2 regions of the Streptomyces sp. NPDC001027 genome follow, and region 2 is predicted to be linked to the other one. Evidence: riboswitches for the same ligand, from Rfam matches in the RefSeq annotation. Region 2 holds a riboswitch; the other holds the start of a gene.
What was found. A riboswitch is a leader RNA that binds a small molecule or an ion and turns the genes downstream of it on or off. The one in region 2 is predicted to bind S-adenosylmethionine.
Positions count from the first base shown of each region.

Region 1: it holds a riboswitch for S-adenosylmethionine, as region 2 does, so the genes downstream of both, thrC (threonine synthase) here and ABT300_RS04340 (aminotransferase class V-fold PLP-dependent enzyme) in region 2, are expected to answer to the same signal.

Region 1 covers NZ_JBEPBI010000031.1:31,267-41,168, forward strand. The annotation lists gene ABT300_RS12150 (ABC transporter substrate-binding protein) at 148-1,437, shown strand; gene ABT300_RS12155 (DUF3263 domain-containing protein) at 1,520-1,837, shown strand; gene otsB (trehalose-phosphatase) at 1,867-2,733, shown strand; gene ABT300_RS12165 (alpha,alpha-trehalose-phosphate synthase (UDP-forming)) at 2,891-4,306, opposite strand; gene ABT300_RS12170 (glucosyl-3-phosphoglycerate synthase) at 4,453-5,397, opposite strand; SAM riboswitch class I at 5,563-5,718, shown strand; gene thrC (threonine synthase) at 5,737-7,035, shown strand; gene ABT300_RS12180 (MoaD/ThiS family protein) at 7,143-7,418, shown strand; gene ABT300_RS12185 (cold-shock protein) at 7,870-8,076, shown strand; gene groL (chaperonin GroEL) at 8,444-9,902, shown strand, end outside.
Region 2 covers NZ_JBEPBI010000007.1:48,507-58,408, reverse strand. The annotation lists gene ABT300_RS04375 (hypothetical protein) at 1-35, opposite strand, end outside; gene ABT300_RS04370 (C40 family peptidase) at 75-1,097, opposite strand; gene ABT300_RS04365 (C40 family peptidase) at 1,294-2,328, opposite strand; gene ABT300_RS04360 (NYN domain-containing protein) at 2,544-3,887, opposite strand; gene ABT300_RS04355 (hypothetical protein) at 3,957-4,196, opposite strand; gene ABT300_RS04350 (rhomboid family intramembrane serine protease) at 4,379-5,170, shown strand; gene ABT300_RS04345 (Lrp/AsnC family transcriptional regulator) at 5,167-5,448, shown strand; gene ABT300_RS04340 (aminotransferase class V-fold PLP-dependent enzyme) at 5,570-6,934, opposite strand; SAM riboswitch class IV at 7,115-7,231, opposite strand; gene trpD (anthranilate phosphoribosyltransferase) at 7,305-8,369, opposite strand; gene qcrB (cytochrome bc1 complex cytochrome b subunit) at 8,516-9,902, opposite strand, start outside.

The sequences.
Region 1 (9,902 bases), on a different contig from region 2:
AGGACCCGCGAGAGGTCTAGTCCACTCGCGGTTGTGGGGGTACCGTGCCGGACCGGAGGCCCGGAGAGGTCTGGACCATATCGTGTGGTGTAGACCTTGATCCGGATATCGGTCCATTGGTATGAGCAATCAGTTGGGAGCAGTGCGGTGCAGCGGCGGGCACGAAAGTCAGCAATGATCACGGCAGGCGTGGCGGGGGTGTCTGCCCTCGGCCTGGCCGCGGTCCTCACCGGCTGCGGACTGACCGCCGGCTCCGACGACGTCACCCTCAGACTCGTCGCCGCCGACTACGGCGACAGCAGCGCCAACAGCTCGAAGAAGTACTGGGACGGGCTCGTCGCCGCGTACGAGAAGGACCACCCGGGGGTCACCGTCGACGTGAGCGTGTACTCCTGGAACGACGTCGACGCGAAGGTCAAGGCCATGGTCGACGCGGGCGACGCCCCCGACATGGCCCAGATCGGCGCCTACGCCGACTACGCGGCCGACGACCTGCTCTACAAGGTGGGCGACGTGCTCTCCATCCCCGTCGAGGCCGACTTCGTACCCCAGCTCGCCCGGGCGGGCCAGGTGCGCGGAGTGCAGTACGGCATGCCGTTCGCCTCCTCCACCCGGCTGCTGTTCTACAACAAGGCCCTCTTCGCGAAGGCCGGCATCAGTGCGCCCACCACCTGGGCCGAGCTCGCGAAGGACGCGCGGGCGCTGAAGAAGGACGGCGTGAAATACCCCTACGCCCTGCCGCTGGGCCCCGAGGAGGCGCAGGCCGAAACCCTGCAGTGGCTGCTCAGCGGCCGGGGCGGCTACACCCAGACGGTCAGCAGCTACAGCTTCGACTCCGCGGAGAACGTCGAGACCCTCGACTGGCTGAAGACCGACCTGGTCGGCAAGGGCCTGACCGGGCCCGTCGCGCCGGGCAAGCTGAACCGGGCCACCGCGTTCGCCGCCTTCGCCGCCGGAGACGTGGGCATGCTCAACGGGCACCCCTCGCTGATGAAGGCGGCCGCCGCCAAGGGCGTCGAGTTCGGCATGGTGCCGATGCCGGGCGTCGACGGCCCCAGCAAGACCTCGCTGGGCGTCGCCGACTGGATGACCGCCTTCAAGCGGGGCGGGCACGGCGACGAGATCGGCGACTTCCTCGACTTCGTCTACAGCGAGCAGAACGTGCTGGACTTCTCCCACGAGTACGACCTGCTGCCGGTCACCGCCTCCGCGTCCCAGGTCATGGGCTCGGCCGCGCAGGACGCCGACCTGAAGCCGTTCCTCGCCGAGCTCCCGCTGTCCGAGAGCTACCCCGTCGGGCGGACCTCGTGGGCGAAGGTCAGCGCGGAGATCAAGAAGCGGATCGGCCGGGCCGTGACCGCGAACGGCAGCCCCGCCGACGTGCTCGGCGGCCTGCAGACCACCGCGACGACGCTGGAGAGCGCCGCCGGCGAATGAGCCGGACGGGCCGGACGGGCCGGACAAGCCGTTTGGGCCGGATGTCAGCGGCGGGCGTTACCGTGCGGGCATGGAGGCGGGCATGGAGGCGAGTGGGGAACGGCCGGCAGACGCGGACGGGCCGGAGGCGGACGCGCGGGATTCGGACGGCCTGGCGGCGGACGGGCTGGGGGCGGACGGACTGGGGGCGCGGGAGCGCGGCATCCTCGCCCTCGAACGGCGGGGGTTCCACGGCCCCGGCGCGAAGGAACGGGCGATACGCGAGGAACTGGACCTGTCGCCGGTGCGCTACTACCAGCTCCTCAACGCCCTCCTCGACGACGCCCGCGCGCTGGCCCACGACCCGGTCACGGTGAACAGGCTGCGCAGGGTGCGAGAAGCGAGGCGCACGGAGCGTTAGCGGCGGCGCTCGCTGGTTATCGTCCCTGTATGGGCACCCCACAGACGCACTCCACGGCATCCGGCCCCCTCCCCGTTCCGGTGACCCCGGCGGGCCGCGCGGGGCTCGACGCGATCGTCGGCCGCCCGGAGGCCGCCCTCGTCGCCCTCGACTTCGACGGCACCCTCGCCCCCATCGTCGAGAACCCGCAGGACGCCCGGGCGCACCCCGACGCCGTCCCCGCGCTCGCCGCGCTCGCCCCGAAGGTCGCCGGCGTGGCCGTCGTCACCGGCCGGCCCGCCGAGGTCGCCGTACGGCACGGCGGATTTGCCGGGGTCGAGGGGCTGGGCCGGCTCACCGTGCTCGGCCACTACGGCGCCGAGCGCTGGGACGCCCGCACCGGCGCCCTCACCGCCCCCGAACCGCACCCCGGCGTGGCCGCCGTCCTGGCCGCGCTCCCGCAGGTCCTCGCGGCCGCCGGAGACCGGCCCGGCGTCTGGATCGAGGAGAAGGGCGGCCGTGCCGTCGCCGTCCACACCCGGCGCGCCGACGACCCGCAGGCCGCCTTCGACGCCCTGAGCGGCCCCCTCACCGACCTCGCGGCCCGGCACGGCCTGATCGTCGAACCCGGCCGCATGGTCCTGGAGCTGCGCCCGCCGGGCATGGACAAGGGCGTGGCCCTGCTGGACCACGTCCGCGAGACGGGCGCCCGGTCCGTGCTCTACGCCGGCGACGACCTCGGCGACCTCCCCGCCTTCGCCGCCGTCGGGAGACTGCGCGCCGACGGCGTGCCCGGCCTGCTGGTGTGCAGCGGCAGCGCGGAGGTCGGCGAACTGGCCGAGCGCGCGGACCTCGTCGTCGACGGACCCGCCGGGGTCGTACGGCTGCTGCGGCAGCTGGCTGCTCAGCTCGGCTGAATCGCGTACGGCGGAGCGGCCGAGTCCGGGCATGGCCGTCGGCGGCCGGCCGCCGAGAGCGGCCGCGCCGGGGGCGGGGGGCTCGGCTGGTTGCGGAGCGGGCGGGCCGGGGCCGACTGTCGGCGGTCGGTCCCGGTCCGTACGGCCGGCTGGCCGCTCAGCTCGGCTGAATCGCGCGCAAAGCGTTCAGCTGGTCCAGGAACCAGCGGGCCGGGGGCAGCGCGGTCGCCGCCGCGGCCAGCCGCTTCGTGCGCTCGGCCCGCTCCTCCGGCGCCATGGACAGCGCCTCGTGCAGGGCGCGGGCGGTCTCCAGGACGTCGTACGGGTTCACCGTGATCGCGTCCTCGTGCAGCTCCCAGTACGCGCCCGCCTCCCGGGACAGCACCAGGGCGCAGCCCTCGTCGGAGACGACCGGGACCTCCTTGGCGACCAGGTTCATGCCGTCGCGGATCGGGTTGACCAGCGCCACGTCCGCGAGGCGGTAGGAGGCGAGGGAGCGGGCGAAGTCGTCCTTGAGGTTCAGCAGCACCGGGGTCCAGCCGGGCGTGCCGTAGCCGGCGTTGATCTCGTCCGTCAGGCGCCGCACCTCGGCCATGTAGTCCCGGTAGACGGCGAGGTCCTGGCGGGAGGGGTAGGCGAAGGCCACGTGGACGACCCGTTCGCGCCACTGCGGGTGGTCGTCGAGCAGCTGCCGGTAGGCCAGCAGCCCGCGCACGATGTTCTTCGACAGCTCGGTGCGGTCGACGCGGACGATGGCCTTGCGGCCCTCGCCGATCTCCTCGCGCAGCGCCGCCAGCCGCTCCTCGACGTCCGGCCGGTGCGCGCGCTCGCGCAGGAAGTCGGCGTCCGCGCCGAGACCGTGCACGCCGACCTCGGCGCCGCCCAGGCCGCCCGCGGACTGCTCGCAGCACGCGGTGAAGGCGTCCGCCCAACGCCGGGTGAGGAAGCCCAGCCGGTCCGCGCCGAGCATGCCCCGCAGCAGCTGCTCGCGAATGTCCTGGGGGAGCAGGGCGAAGTAGTCCGGGGGCGCCCACGGCGTGTGCGAGAAGTGCCCGATCCGCAGGTCGGGACGGAGCTCGCGGAGCATGCCGGGGACGAGACACAGGTGGTAGTCCTGGACCAGCACCGCCGCGCCCTCCGCCGCCTCCTCGGCGAGCGCCTCCGCGAAGGCCCGGTTGTACGTCTCGTAGGCGGCCCACTGACGGCGGAACTCCGCGTCGAAGACGGGCTCCAGCGGGGTCTGGTACAGCAGGTGGTGGACGAACCAGAGCACCGAGTTGGCGATGCCGTTGTACGCGTCGGCGTGCACGTCGGCCCGGACGGGCAGCATCCGCACGCCCTCCTCGCCGACCCCGCGCCGGACCGCCTCGCGGTCGCCGTCGGAGAGCGCCGAGCACACCCAGAGCGCGCCGGCGTCGGGGCCGATGGCCGACAGACCGGAGACCAGTCCGCCGCCGCCGCGTCTGGCGTGCAGCGAGCCGTCCTCGCGCACCTCGTAGGAGACCGGACCGCGGTTGGACGCGACCAGCACCTCGGCGCCCCGGGCGGCAGACGTGTCGTGCGTGGAAGCCATAGACCTCAACCTAGCCCGCTCTGTAAACGCTCAAACGTACGGTCGCGCTGCGTGGAGGGGCGGTATCCGGCCGTGTCGCCGCCGGTCGCCGCCGCCGGTCGGCGCGAACCGGCCCGCCGCGGGGGACAGCGGGCGGCGGTACGCGCTCAGGCCACTCTGCGTCGCGCGTACTCCGCGATGTCCGTCATCGGCGGTCGTTCCTCCGTGTCCACGGAGTAGGTGTGCGGCTCGAAGCCGTCCGGGCCGCGCTCGAACTGGGTGAGGGCCGGGCGGACGAGATGGCCGCGGGCCAGCCGCAGCTGGGCGGTGCGGTAGATCGCCGCCGCCATCCGGCCCAGGGCCTGGCCGTCCTGGTGGCGGTGCCTGCGCACGCCGACGTCGACCTGGGCGAGGGCGTCGAGACCCACCAGGTGCAGGGCGTCGACCAGCATGCCCAGCTCCACGCCGTACCCCACGGGGAAGGGCAGCTGCTCCAGCAGGCTCCGGCGGGCCGCGTACTCGCCGCCGAGCGGCTGCACGAACCCGGCGAGCTGCGGCCAGTGCATGTTGAGCAGGGGGCGGGCCATCAGCTCGGTGACCCGGCCGCCCTGCCCGGCCGCGCCGCCCAGCGGGCGGTCGTACATGGCCTTGACCAGGTCCACGTCCGGATCGGTGAGCAGCGGGCCGACGATCCCCGAGACGAAGTCGGAGGAGAACTCCCGCAGGTCGGCGTCGATGAAGCAGACCACGTCCCCGCGGGTGACCAGCAGCGAACGCCACAGCACCTCGCCCTTGCCGGGCACGGCGGGGAGGCGGGGGAGTATCTCGTCGCGGTGGACGACGCGCGCGCCCGCCGCCGCGGCGACCGCGGACGTGCGGTCGGTCGATCCGGAGTCGACCACCACGATCTCGTCGACGAGCGGGACCTGCTGCATGAGGTCGTGACGGATCACGGCGACGATCTCGCCGACCGTCTCCTCCTCGTTGAGCGCGGGCAGCACGACGCTCACCGACTGGCCGGTGCGCTGTTTGGCGGCGAGAATCCGGTGCAGCGGGCGGTCCGTCAGGGACCAGGAACGGGTGCTCAGCCAGCGCTCGACTTCTTCCAGCACGTCGGCGGCTCCTCTGCGTTCTCTCGGCGAGTACGGTCCTGCGTGATCCATCTCGCGGTTCGGACGACTATCTCAACTGTCCTGGCCTTCGGTTACAGTCTTGAACAACGCGGGTGACCATCGCATGTCAGGGTCATCGGCGCACACAGATCAACAACCGCATACCGCTCATCCAGAGGGGCAGAGGGACACGGCCCGATGAAGCCCCGGCAACCCTCCAGTCGGTTCTCGTGGATCACTGTTGATCGTTCAGCGAGGCTCCCGGCTCGGGAAGGTGCCAAATCCGTCTCACGGCGAAGTGCGTCGTGAGGAAGATGAGGAGAAAGGGCCTCGCCTCACATGGCTGCGCAGACTGTTGCAAGCACCACGGACTCTACGACCTCCGCTGTCGACCTCGGTCCGGCCACCGCGTTGAGCTGCCGCGAGTGCGGCCACCGCGTCCCCCTCGGTCCGGTCTTCGCGTGCGAGGAGTGTTTCGGCCCGCTCGAGATCGCGTACGACTTCGCCTCCTACGACACGGAGGAGCTGCGCAAGCGCATCGAGGCGGGACCCGCGAACATCTGGCGCTACGCGCCGCTGCTGCCCGTCCCGGCGGACGTGGCCGACAAGCCGAACATCAACCCCGGCTGGACCAAGCTCGTGCAGGCCGACAACCTCGCCCGCGAGCTGGGCGTCGACGCCGGCAAGCTCTTCGTCAAGGACGACTCCGGCAACCCGACCCACTCCTTCAAGGACCGGGTCGTCGCCCAGGCCATCGAGGCCGCCCGCGCGTTCGGCTTCACCACGCTCTCCTGCTCCTCCACCGGCAACCTGGCCGGCGCGGTGGGCGCCGCCGCGGCCCGCGCCGGCTTCCGCTCCTGCGTGTTCATCCCGCACGACCTGGAGCAGGGCAAGGTCGTCATGGCCGCGATCTACGGCGGCGAGCTCGTCGGCATCGAGGGCAACTACGACGACGTCAACCGCTTCTGCTCCGAGCTCATCGGCGACCCGGCGGGCGAGGGCTGGGGCTTCGTCAACGTCAACCTGCGGCCGTACTACGCCGAGGGCTCCAAGACGCTGGCGTACGAGATCTGCGAGCAGCTCGGCTGGCGGCTGCCCGACCAGCTCGTGGTGCCGATCGCCTCCGGCTCGCAGCTCACGAAGATCGACAAGGGTCTGCAGGAGCTGATCAAGCTCGGGCTGGTCGAGGACAGGCCGTACAAGATCTTCGGCGCGCAGGCCGAGGGCTGCTCCCCGGTGTCCGTGGCCTACAAGGCCGGGCACGACGTGGTCCGCCCGCAGAAGCCGAACACCATCGCCAAGTCGCTGGCCATCGGCAACCCGGCGGACGGTCCGTACGTCCTCGACATCGCGCGGCGGACGGGCGGCGCGGTGGAGGACGTGAACGACGAGCAGGTCGTCGACGCGATCAAGCTGCTGGCGCGCACGGAGGGCATCTTCGCGGAGACGGCCGGCGGCGTGACCGTGGGCGTGGCGAAGAAGCTGATCGAGAACGGTCTGCTGGACCCGACGAAGACGACCGTCGTCCTGAACACCGGCGACGGCCTGAAGACCCTGGACGCGGTGGCCGGCACCGGACTCACCGCGACGATCCGCCCGAACCTGGACTCTTTCCGAGAGGCTGGCCTCGCATCATGAGCGGGGCGCTCCGCTAGGAGACCGTACGCGCGCTGCGGGCCGGGTGGGGCTGGTCGCGCAGTTCCCCGCGCCCCTGAGGCCGACTACCTGACCGGAGATCACACACCATGAGCGTCACTGTTCGCATCCCGACCATCCTGCGCACCTACACCGGCGGCCTGGCCGAGGTCTCGGCCGAGGGCGCGACCCTCGGCGAGGTCATCTCCGACCTGGAGAAGAACCACACCGGCATCGCGGCGCGCGTCCTGGACGACCAGGGCAAGCTGCGGCGGTTCGTCAACGTGTACGTGAACGACGACGACGTCCGCTTCGAGCAGGGTCTGGAGACGGCGACTCCGGCCGGCGCCGGCGTCTCGATCATTCCGGCCGTCGCCGGTGGCTGACCGCTGTTCAGTACCGGCGGGTAGTAACCGTCGGTAACAGCGATTACCGAGAGTTCATCCAATTGCCCTCTCCGCGATAGAAGCGGAGGGGGCAATTCAGTGTGGTTGAGCGCGGTACAGTTGGGGAACCCGGTCCTGATCACCGGTTCCGGGGCCTTTTGTTTACGCCCGAGCCCGACAAGAAGCAGCCAAAGTGTGCGCTGCTTATGTGGCTTATGTGGCTTTTGCAGGGCCCGACTTGCCCTGAATTCTGGCGAATTTGCGCCACATTCCGGATCTCACGCGTCCAGAATTCTCGTCCGACTGACCTGTTGCAGAGGGCAGTTGGGCAGATACATTCAGCCGCGGTCGACGCGTTCCGGCGCACGCCCCCAACCAACTGGGGGGTGAGGTCTGACCCGGATCCACGAAGTGTGGATCTGTGCAAGGGCCAGTAATAGGGGAGTTAGGCATGGCTCAGGGCACCGTCAAGTGGTTCAACGCGGAGAAGGGGTACGGCTTCATCGCGGTCGACGGTGGTGCGGATGTTTTCGTCCACTACAGCGCGATTCAGATGGACGGCTACCGCACCCTGGAAGAGGGTCAGCGGGTCGATTTCGAGATCTCGCAGGGCCAGAAGGGGCCGCAGGCGGACATGGTCCGTCTCGCGACCGGCTGAAGCACGCGCCGACTGACAGCGTCGTTCTTCTGTTTCATCTTCGAAGGGCTCGCGCCTCCTGGGGCGCGAGCCCTTCGGCATGCTCCGGGACGGGGACAGGGGTGGGCGCCGGTGCCCCGCCGACGCGCGCGCACCGACCCGGACGCCCCCTGTTCACCTGCGGATCGTCCCGAGGCGCTTGCACTCGGCATGGGCGAGTGCTAATCATTGGCGTTAGCACTCTGAAGGTGAGAGTGACAACGAAGGACCGGGTCGGTGAGGCCCGCAGGCCAGGTGGGGCAAGGAACCACACGGCCGGCGAGCCGTCCGTCGCGGGCGCGGGCGCGGTCCGAAGGAATCACCCCCAGTCCTGGAGGGACCACTTCACATGGCCAAGATCATCGCGTTCGACGAGGAGGCGCGGCGCGGCCTCGAGCGCGGCATGAACCAGCTCGCGGACGCCGTCAAGGTGACGCTCGGCCCCAAGGGCCGCAACGTCGTCCTCGAGAAGAAGTGGGGCGCCCCCACGATCACCAACGATGGTGTCTCCATCGCCAAGGAGATCGAGCTCGAGGACCCGTACGAGAAGATCGGCGCCGAGCTGGTCAAGGAAGTCGCGAAGAAGACGGACGACGTCGCCGGCGACGGCACGACCACCGCGACCGTCCTCGCCCAGGCCCTCGTCAAGGAAGGCCTGCGCAACGTAGCCGCCGGCGCCAACCCGATGGCTCTCAAGCGCGGCATCGAGAAGGCCGTCGAGGCCGTCTCCGGCGCCCTGCTCGAGCAGGCGAAGGATGTCGAGACCAAGGAGCAGATCGCCTCCACGGCCTCCATCTCCGCCGCCGACACCCAGATCGGCGAGCTCATCGCCGAGGCGATGGACAAGGTCGGCAAGGAAGGCGTCATCACGGTCGAGGAGTCGCAGACCTTCGGTCTGGAGCTCGAGCTCACCGAGGGCATGCGCTTCGACAAGGGCTACATCTCGGCGTACTTCGCCACCGACATGGAGCGTATGGAGGCCGTCCTCGACGACCCGTACATCCTGATCGCGAACTCCAAGATCGCGAGCGTCAAGGACCTGCTCCCGCTCCTCGAGAAGGTCATGCAGGGCGGCAAGCCGCTGCTGATCATCGCCGAGGACGTCGAGGGCGAGGCCCTGTCGACCCTGGTCGTCAACAAGATCCGCGGCACCTTCAAGTCCGTCGCGGTCAAGGCTCCGGGCTTCGGCGACCGCCGCAAGGCGATGCTGAACGACATCGCCATCCTCACCGGCGGCGAGGTCATCTCCGAGGAGGTCGGTCTCAAGCTCGAGAACACGACCGTCGACCTGCTCGGCAAGGCTCGCAAGGTCGTCATCACCAAGGACGAGACGACCATCGTCGACGGCGCCGGCGACTCGGACCAGGTCGCGGGCCGCGTCAACCAGATCCGCGCCGAGATCGAGAACAGCGACTCGGACTACGACCGCGAGAAGCTGCAGGAGCGCCTGGCGAAGCTCGCCGGCGGTGTCGCGGTCATCAAGGCCGGCGCCGCCACCGAGGTGGAGCTCAAGGAGCGCAAGCACCGCATCGAGGACGCCGTCCGCAACGCGAAGGCCGCCGTCGAGGAGGGCATCGTCGCCGGTGGCGGCGTGGCGCTCATCCAGGCGTCCGCCGTCTTCGAGAAGCTGGAGCTCGAGGGTGACGAGGCGACCGGCGCCAACGCCGTGCGCATCGCGCTCGAGGCCCCGCTCAAGCAGATCGCCGTCAACGGTGGTCTCGAGGGTGGCGTCGTCGTGGAGAAGGTCCGCAACCTCCAGGTCGGCCACGGCCTGAACGCCGCGACCGGTGAGTACGTCGACATGATCG
Region 2 (9,902 bases):
ACCCCGGCGCCGCGCGCCCGCCTTCGACCAGCCATTCTCCCGATCGTACGGCGGCAGCGGCGCGTGGGACCCGGTCAGGGCCTGGTGACGGACGACACCGGCATCATCCCGACCGGGTCGTAGCGCACCGGCGCGCCCGGGTAGGGGGCGTGGATGACCTGCCCGTTGCCGACGTACATGCCGACATGGCTGGCGTCGGAGCGGTAGGTGACGATGTCGCCGGGCTGCGCCTGGGAGAGCGGCACCCGGCGTCCGGCGTGCGCCTGGGCCTGCGAGGTGCGCGGCAGGGAGACCCCGGCCTGTGCGTACGACCACTGCATGAGGCCCGAGCAGTCGAACCCGGAGGGGCCGTTGGCGCCCCAGATGTACGGCTTGCCGAGCGCGGAGCGCACCGCGGCCACGGCGGCGGCCGCCCGCCCCGACGCCGGGACGGCGCCGGAGAGGTCCGGCAGGCCGTCGCGGCCGGACCGGGAGGCCCGGTCGTAGGCGGCGCGCTCGTCGGACGGCAGCGAGTTGAGCAGCTGCCGGGCCCTCGCGAGCTTCTGCTCCACGGTCTGCTTGTGCCGGGTGACCGCCTCGCGGCTCTTCTCCAGCTCGGCGAGCTTGCGGGCGGCCTCGGAGCGCTCCTGGTGGAGCTCGCGCAACGCGCCCTGCAAGGTGCGCAGTTCGCCGGCCTGGTGGGCGGTGATGCGGTCGAGGACGGACGCCTTGGCGAGGTACTCCTCGGGGTCGTCGGAGAACAGCAGCGCAAGCGAGGGGTCGAGGCCGCCGGAGCGGTACTGGGCGCCGGCCAGCGCACCGAGCTCCTCGCGCATGCCGTTGACGCGCTGCTGCTGGCGGGCGATGTGGTCCTGGGCCAGGCCGACCTGCTCCCGCAGGGCGTCGGCGCGCTCGCCGGCCTTGTTGAAGGCCTCGGTGGCCTTCTCGGCCTCCGTGTAGAGACGGTCCACCTCGACACGGGTGTCGTCGTGCGGCGCGGCCGTGGCCGGTACGGCGGAGACGGCGCCGAGTGCGGCTGCCGCGACGGACAGCACGCTCAGGGCGCTGCAGGCGCCCCGGTCGAACCCGGACTGTGCAAGGCGACGATGGGACCCCACGGGAAGCCGCGCTCCTTCCACCGGCGGACAGAACGCGGCAGACAGTAGCCCCGCGACGGGGGGTCGGCCAAAGACCTCGGCGGGCACGCACAGTGACGCCCCGCCGCTGACGCAGGTCACCGGCGGGGCGTGGGGTCACTTCGGGTCGCCACGATTCGCCCGTTCGGGCGGCGTGGTGTCCTGATCTTGAGGACGATCAGATCCGGACGCCGAACTGGAACGGCATGTTGTTGATCGACTCGTAGCGCACGACGGTGTTGGTGCGCGGGGCGTGCAGCACCTGGCCGTTGCCCGCGTAGAGGCCGACGTGGTGCAGGTCGCCGTAGAAGATGACCAGGTCGCCGACCTTGAGGTCGGCCTTGCTGTAGATGCGCGTGCCGTCGTTGGCCTGGTCCTGCGAGATGCGCGAGATGTGGACGCCCGCCTGGGCGTAGGCCCAGGAGGTCAGGCCCGAGCAGTCGTAGGTGGCGGTGCCGGTGGCGCCGTACTGGTACGGCTTGCCGAGCTGGGTCTGGGCGGCCCGGAAGGCGGCCATGGCGAAGCCGGAGCCGGGCGGGGTGTCGCCGAGGTCGACCCGCTGGCCGGCGTCGCGGCTGGCGCGGGCGTCGGCGGCGGACAGGGCCGCCTTCTCCTTGGCCGTCAGCGTGTTCAGGAGCTTCTGCGCCTCGGCCAGCTTCCCCTGGACTTCCTTCTTCTTCTTGCCGAGCTCGGTGCGGGTGGTGGCGAGGTCCTTGAGCTTGGCGGACGCCTCGCTGCGCTCCTGCGCGAGCTCGCGCTGCTTCTCCTGGATCTTCTTCAGCGCCTCGACCTGCTGGGCGCTGAGCTGGTCGGCGGCGGACGCCTTGTCCAGGTAGTCGTCCGGGTTGGAGGAGAGGAGCAGCTGCAGGGACGGGTCGATGGAGCCGGTGCGGTACTGGGCCGCGGCCGCCAGGCCCATGGAGTCGCGCAGCTCGTTGAGGTCTGCCTGACCGCGCGCGACGTTGTCCTGGATGGTGGAGATCTCCTTCTGGAGCTTCTCCTGCTTCTCCTTGGCCCCGTTGTACGTCTCGGTGGCCTGCTCCGCCTCTTCGTAGAGCTTGTCGACCTTGCTCTTGACCTCGTCCTTGCTGAGCTTCTCGCTGGGCGCCGCGTTGGCGGCCTGTGAGCTCAGCACGACGGCAGCGGCGGCTGCGGTGGTCAGCACGGTCACGCGCGCGCGACTCGGCTGCTTCGGTCGACGATGGGACGCCACGGAGACGGGCTCCTTCTTTTGAGTGATCACCCGTTTGGAGGTTCGATCACCAGACCTTAGTGACCTCTCCGTGATCAGTTCAAATCCCCCGGCAGAAAAAACCCATCACGCAACGCAGTTTTTTCACACAACTCACGTGCAGTGATTGACCGATTGACGCTACGTTGCGTGACGATTCCGCCAATTCGGTCATTGAACCCGCATTTTCCACCTTCTCAGGACAGTCGCTTCAGAAGCACCGCGGAAGCCACCGGTCGGGCGCCCGCCTTCGCGATGCCGTCGGCGACCTCGCGGTCGGTCGAGGCGACGATGACCGGCCGGCCGGGCGGCTCGGCCCGCACCAGCTGCCGGATCAGCTCGTCGGCCGTGACGCCCGGCTTGGAGAACAACACCCGCACCCCGCGCGGCGGAGCGAGCAGCACCGGAGCGACGAGCTCGGCGCCGTCGAAGACACAGGTGACCTCGGCGCCGGTCTGCGCGGCGAGTTGCGAGAGCTGACCGAGGAGCCGCAGCCGCTGCTTCTCCAACGGCATCTGCGGATAGCCGGTCTTGGTGACGTTGTAGCCGTCGACCACGAGATGCGCCTGCGGCAGCGCGAGCAACTGGTCGAGAATGGCCGGATCGTGCTCCGACAAGGCCCGTGCGGCGATGTCCTTCGGGGTCATTCGTCCCGGTTCGACCGCGTCGACGGTCTCCGCCGGCCGCACCGACACCGGCGGCAGCGCCAGTTCGCGCCGCAGCCCCTGAGCGGCGTCGAGCACCGTGTCCAGCAGCAGCCGCACCCGCATGTCCTCGACGCTGCGCCCCTCGCGGGCCGCGCGCCGAGCCGCCTCCAGAGCGGCCTCCGCCTCACCCAGACGCGCCTTCAGCCGACGTGACTCGCTCTCCGCGGCGGACACCTGGGCGTGCCCCTCGGCGCGCGCGGTCTCCATCTCGCCCTGCGCCTTGCGCAGGGCGGCCTCGCCGCGCTTGACGTCACTGAGGGCCGACCGCAGCTTGCGGTGCAGCGACTCGGTCTCCTTCTTCGCCGCGTCCAGCTCGGCGCGCAGCCGCTCGGTGTCCGACCGGGTCTGCTCACGCGCCCGCTCGAGCTCCTCGCGCAGCCGCTCCAGCTCGGCGCGGCTCTCCTCGTCGGCCCGCTCGGCGTCGGCCCGCTGGGCCTCCTCGCCGGCCGACGTCACCAGCTTCACCCAGCCGACGGGCCGCAGAACATAGGCCGCGGCCGCCACGTCGAGCGGGTCCGCGGCCGGGGTGGGGGCGCCGGAGTCGAGGGCGCCGGACAGTTCCGGCTGGGCCTCTCTGAACTTCTCGGCGATGCGCTGCCTGAAGAGCGGATCGGTCTCCAGCGCGGCCGCCATCGCGTTGCCCGCGAACTTGGCGCGCCGGTTGGGCGCGAAACGGGCGTACTGACGCAACTGGGCGGGCAGTTCACCGACGGTCAGTCCGCCGAAGCCGTCGGAGACGATCGTGACGACCCTGCGCCGCACGCCGTCCGGCAGCGGACGGTCGAGCATCTCGGCGGCGCCGTCGCCCGGCCCCCCGCCTGCGCTCTCCACCATCCGTCACACCCCAATACTGTGGGAGCCCGCCCCCACTCTCGACGTCGCTCGAGCGGGGGGACCCCGTCGTCAGGAACCGGCGCCCGGCCGATCCACGAGTTCCACCTGGTCCACGGCGTTGCACCAGCGACAACGCACCGACTCGATGGTCTCACTGACCACCTCGCGCTCCTCGACCTTCGGCTCGCCCGCGAGGTCCAGGTGCACGTACTCGACGACCTTCGACGAGCGCGTCACGTCGAACCGCGTGAGGTTGCCGCAGAGAGTGCAGCGCCACCGCGTGGCGGCGGTCGGCAGGGGAACCGTCATCGTGACTTTCCACTTCCTTCTGGTGTCGTGCTCGCTGTGCCGGGTCGGGCCCAAGGCTCCCCCGTGCGTGTGGCTCGTAACCCTACGGCCTGCCGGGTACCCTCCGCCCGTCCGTCCGCGGCGGCCGAGCGGCGGCGAGGCGCTCCCGGTGTGTGCGTCCCGTTACGTCATGCTCTGTACCCATGATCAGCAACTGGAACGGGAACGGGGCGGTCGGCCGAGCGCTCCGGAACCCCTCGGCACCGGTGACCTGCGGACTGATCGCCCTGTGCTGCCTGATCTTCCTGGTCAGCCCCGCCTCGGGGCTCGATCCGGCGTACGGCGCCGGCGACGAGCTGGCGGCCGCCCAGCGGGCCTACTTCCGACACTGGGGCGTGGTGCCCGCCGAGCTCTTCACGGGCGCGCCCCGGGCCGTCCTCACCCCCGCGACCGCCCTCTTCGTCCACGGCAGCTGGGTGCACCTGCTGGGCAACATGCTCTTCCTCTACGTCTTCGGGGCGATGACGGAGGAACGGATGGGCCGCGCCGAGTTCGCGCTCTTCACCGTCGGCTGCGGCTACCTGGCCCTGCTGGGTTACGCCGCCGCCAACGCCGGGTCGTCGCAGTCCCTGGTCGGCGCGTCCGGGGCGATCTCCGCGGTGCTCGGCGCGTTTCTGTACCTGTTCCCCCGGGCGCGGGTCACCAGCCTCCTGCCGTTCCTGTTCTTCCTGCCGCTGCGGTTCCCGGCCTGGGTCGTGCTGCCCTTCTGGGCGGCCCTGCAGTGGGCGGCGGCGGGACAGGCGCCCAGGGGCCCGGGGGTGGCGTATCTGGCGCACCTGGTGGGGTTCGGCCTCGGGCTCCTCTACGCGTGGGCCCGTTTCGGGATCGGGAAAGGTCCCACGGACCGCCCGGGAAGGGCGGCGGCGGGCGACGGGCGGGCGGCTAGAGTGAGGGCCGCCCCAGCTCCGGCCTCCGAGGGAGAGAACCAGCCGTGATCACCGCGATCGTCCTCATCAAGACCAGCGTGGACCGGATCCCCGAGATCGCCGAGCGGATCGCCTCGCTGGAGTCCGTGAGCGAGGTCTTCTCCGTCACGGGGACCTATGACCTCATCGCGATGGTCCGGGTGAAGCAGCACGAGGACCTCGCCGAGGTCATCCCGGGCAGCATCAGCAAGATTCCCGGGGTCGAGGGGACGGACACGCACGTCGCTTTCCGCACGTACTCGCAGCACGACCTCGAAGCGGCGTTCGCCATCGGCTTGGACTCGTAGGGGGCTGCTCCGGTCGGGGGCGGGCAGTCGCGCAGTTCCCCGCGCCCCTTGAGGGGGACGACCCCGGCGGCGCCGTTCTCCCCCGGCGCGCCCCGGGGGGACCATTCCCTGGGGGCCTGGGTCAGTTCAGGGTGGGGACGCAGCGGCCGTTCTCTGTGCGGTAACGCCACTTCGCCCCCTCGGTCACCAGCTCGCGGACCGCGGTCACGAAGCGCTCGACGTGCTCGTCGGGGGTGCCCGCGCCGAAGCTCACCCGGATGGCGTTGAGGGACTTCTCCCCCGGAGCCGCCTCGGGGGCCCCGCACTCGCCCTGCGCCTCGGGGGCGCCGCCCAGGAGGGTGCGGACCAGGGGGTGGGCGCAGAAGAGGCCGTCGCGGACGCCGATGCCGTACTCGGCGGACAGGGCCGCGGCGAAGTGGGAGCTGTTCCAGCCCTCGACGACGAAGGAGATCACGCCGACGCGCGGGGCGTCGTCGCCGAAGAGGGACAGGATCCGGACCTGCGGGACCTCCGCGAGGCCGGTGCGCACCTTCTCGATCAGGTGCCGCTCGCGTGCCACCAGGGCGTCGAAGCCGGCCTCGGTGAGGGCCCTGCAGGCGGACGCGATGGAGTAGGCGCCGATCACGTTCGGGGAGCCTGCCTCGTGGCGGGCCTCGCTCTCGTGCCACTCCACGTCCACTCCCCCGTCCTCGCGCCGGGTGACCTTGCGGCTGGCGCCGCCGCCCGCGAGGTACGGGTCCGCCGCGACCAGCCAGTCCGCGCGGCCGGCCAGCACGCCGGAGCCGAAGGGGGCGTACAGCTTGTGGCCGGAGAAGGCGATCCAGTCGACGTCGAGGTCCTGCACCGACACCGGGTGGTGCGGGGCCAGCTGGGCGGCGTCCAGGACGATCCGGGCGCCGTGGGCGTGCGCCGCCGCCGCCAGCTCGCGCACCGGCCACAGCTCACCGGTGACGTTCGAGGCGCCGGTGACGCAGACCAGCGCCGGGCCGTACGGGTCCCGGGCGGCCAGGGCGCGCTCCAGGGTCTCCACGGCCTGGCCAGGGGTGCGCGGGGCGTCGAGGTAGCTGACCCGGGCGTCCTGCCAGGGCAGCAGTGAGGCGTGGTGCTCGGTCTCGAAGACGAAGACCTGGCAGTCGGCGGGCAGGGCGCGTGCCAGCAGGTTGAGGGAGTCCGTCGTCGAGCGGGTGAAGACCAGCTGGTCGTCGGGGCGGCAGTCGAGGAACTCGGCGACGGTCCTGCGGGCGTTCTCGAAGAGGTCCGTGGAGAGCTGGGAGAGGTACCCCGCGCCGCGGTGCACGCTGCCGTAGTACGGCGCGTAGGCGGCGACGTCGTCCCAGACGCGCTGGAGGGCGGGGGCGCTGGCAGCGTAGTCGAGGGCCGCGTAGGCGACCTCGCCGCCGGTGACGAGCGGAACGGTGACATCCCGCCCCAGAACGTCCAGAGGGGCGCAAACGGGGCGGGTGACGGCAGCGGTGGAGACGGACATGGAGAACTCCCGTGAGAGGCAAGGGGGAACCGCCGTGCGAGCGGACAGGGCTCGAGCACGGAGGAAGGGGAAAGGGGTGTGCGGAGGCGGGGCTCGACGCCCTAGCGCATTCGCTTGCTCACAGGAGACTCCCTCGGACGACCCAGGACCCCTGGCGTTCTCACTCGAAAGAGTGCGAGGGATCCGCGCTTGCCGTGGGCCTCGCTGCCCACAGCCTGGTCTTCACCCGGGGCACCCCGCCACGGACGGAGGGTTGCCGGACAGTCGGCCGGGGCCTCATGACTGTCACTCATGACCTGGTACAGGAACCTACGCGAGCCGATCACGGTCCCGCAACCCGTGTCCGGATGGCGGGACCGCGTCTCACGCGTCAGGCGTTGCTGGCGGCCACCCAGCGCTCCAGGGCCCGCTTGGCCGCCCCGGAGTCCAGCGACTCCGCTGCCCGCGCCATGCCGGCCCGGATCTGCTCGGCCAGCGTCCCGCCGCCCGGCTCGAGGGCCACGAGCGCCGCCGCCGAGTTCAGCACGACGGCGTCGCGGACCGGGCCGCGCTCGCCCTCCAGCAGACGGCGGGCGACCTCGGCGTTGTACGAGGGGTCCCCGCCCCGCAGGGCCTCCACCGGCACCAGTTCCAGGCCGACGTCGCGGGGGTCGAAGGTCTCCTCGGTGACCTTGCCGTCGCGTACCACCCAGACCCGGGAGGTGGCCGTCGTGGTCAGCTCGTCGAGGCCGTCGTCGCCCCGGAAGACCAGGGACGAGTTGCCGCGCTCGGCGAAGACGCCCGCGACGACCGGCGCCATGAGCGGATCGGCGACGCCGACGGCCTGGGCCCGCACCCTGGCGGGGTTGGTCAGCGGGCCGAGGATGTTGAACACCGTGCGGATGCCCAACTGGCCGCGCGCAGCGCCGACATGACGCAGCGCCGGATGGAACTTGATCGCGAAGCAGAAGGTGATCCCGGCCTCCCGCGCCACCTCGGCCACCCGGCGCGGGGTCAGCTCGAGGTTGACGCCGAGCTTCTCCAGCACGTCCGAGGCGCCGGACGCGGAGGACGCGGCCCGGTTGCCGTGCTTGACGACGGTGGCGCCCGCGCCGGCCACGACGATCGCCGACATCGTGGAGATGTTGACCGTCTTCGCGCCGTCGCCGCCCGTGCCGACGATGTCGACGGTCGGCCCCGGCACCTCGATCAGGTTGGCGTGCTCGTACATCGCCCGGACCAGCCCGTTGATCTCCTCGACGGTCTCGCCCTTGGCCCGCAGCGCCACCACGAACCCGGCGATCTGCGCGTCGGTGGCCTCGCCGCGCATGATCCGGTCCAACGCCCAGAACGTGGCGTCCGCGCCCTGGTCGCGGCCGTACAGCAGGCCGTTCAGCACCTCGGGCCAGGAACGGCCCGCCGCGGTGTCGCCTCCAGCGGGGGTCACAGCGCTCATCAGCCGCTCCTGGGTGTCGTACGGATCTTCCGTGGGTGCCGTGGAAGACGTGTGTGCCCACCCTATCCAGCCGACGGGCACGGCAAAGGGCCCCGTCCGACAACCGGACGGGGCCCTTTCACCGTGGCGTGGCGACGCCTCGACGATCAGTGGTGGCCGTGGCCGCTCGTGATCTCCTTGTACTCCTCGACGGTGGGCTTCGGGATCTGCTGGTCCTCGCCGAAGTACGCTCCGCTGATCTTGGCGCGGAGCTTCTCCTTGCCCGTCACCTTGCGCTCGACGCCGTTGTCGTCGACCGTGGCGCCGATCGCGGCCGGCTCGTACTGCTCGTGCGCCGTGAGCGTGTGCAGCTGCTCCTGGCTGAGCGGCTCGTGGATCTCGATGAACTCACCGTGCGGCAGGCGCTTGATGGTGCCGGTCTCCCGGCCGTGCAGCACCTTGTCCTTGTCGCGGCGCTGCAGACCGAGGCAGATCCGCTTGGTGAGGATGTACGCGATGACCGGTCCGACGAAGAAGAAGATCCGGACGAACCAGGTGATCGCGTTGATCGACAGGTGGAAGTGGGTGGCCCACAGGTCGTTGCCGCCGCCGACCAGCGTGATCATGTACATCGTGACCCAGGCGACGCCGAGCGCCGTACGGGTCGGAGCGTTGCGCGGGCGGTCCAGGATGTGGTGCTCGCGCTTGTCGCCGGTGACCCAGGACTCGATGAACGGGTAGAGCGCCAGCGCCGCGAGGACCACGCCGAACAGGACCAGCGGGATGAACACGCCCAGGACGAGCGTGTGACCCCAGAGGTTGATCTCCCAGCCCGGCATGAAGCGGATCAGGCCCTCGGCGAAGCCCATGTACCAGTCGGGCTGGGCGCCGGTCGACACCTGGTCCGGACGGTAGGGGCCCATCGCCCAGATCGGGTTGATCTGCGCGATCGCCGCGATGACCGCGATGACGCCGAAGACCAGGAAGAAGAAGCCTCCGGCCTTCGCCATGTACACGGGCAGCAGCGGCATGCCGACGACGTTCTTGTTGCTCTTTCCGGGGCCCGCGAACTGCGTGTGCTTGTGGTAGAAGACCAGGATCAGGTGGCCCACCATCAGGCCCAGCATGATGCCGGGCAGCAGCAGGATGTGGATCGAGTAGAACCGCGCCACGAAGTCGTGGCCGGGGAACTCGCCGCCGAACAGGAAGAACGAGATGTACGTGCCGACGACCGGCATCGACAGGATCGCGCCCTGGGTGAAGCGGACACCGGTGCCGGAGAGCAGGTCGTCCGGGAGCGAGTAACCGGTGAACCCGGTGAACATGCCGAGGACGAACAGCAGGAAGCCGAACAGCCAGTTGACCTCACGCGGCTTGCGGAACGCACCCGTGAAGAAGACGCGCATCATGTGCACGAACATGCCGGCGAGGAAGATCAGCGCCGCCCAGTGGTGGATCTGCCGGATGAGCAGACCGCCGCGCACGTCGAACGAGATGTGCAGGGTCGAGTTGAACGCCTCGGACATCAGCTGTCCCTGGAGCGGGACGTAACTG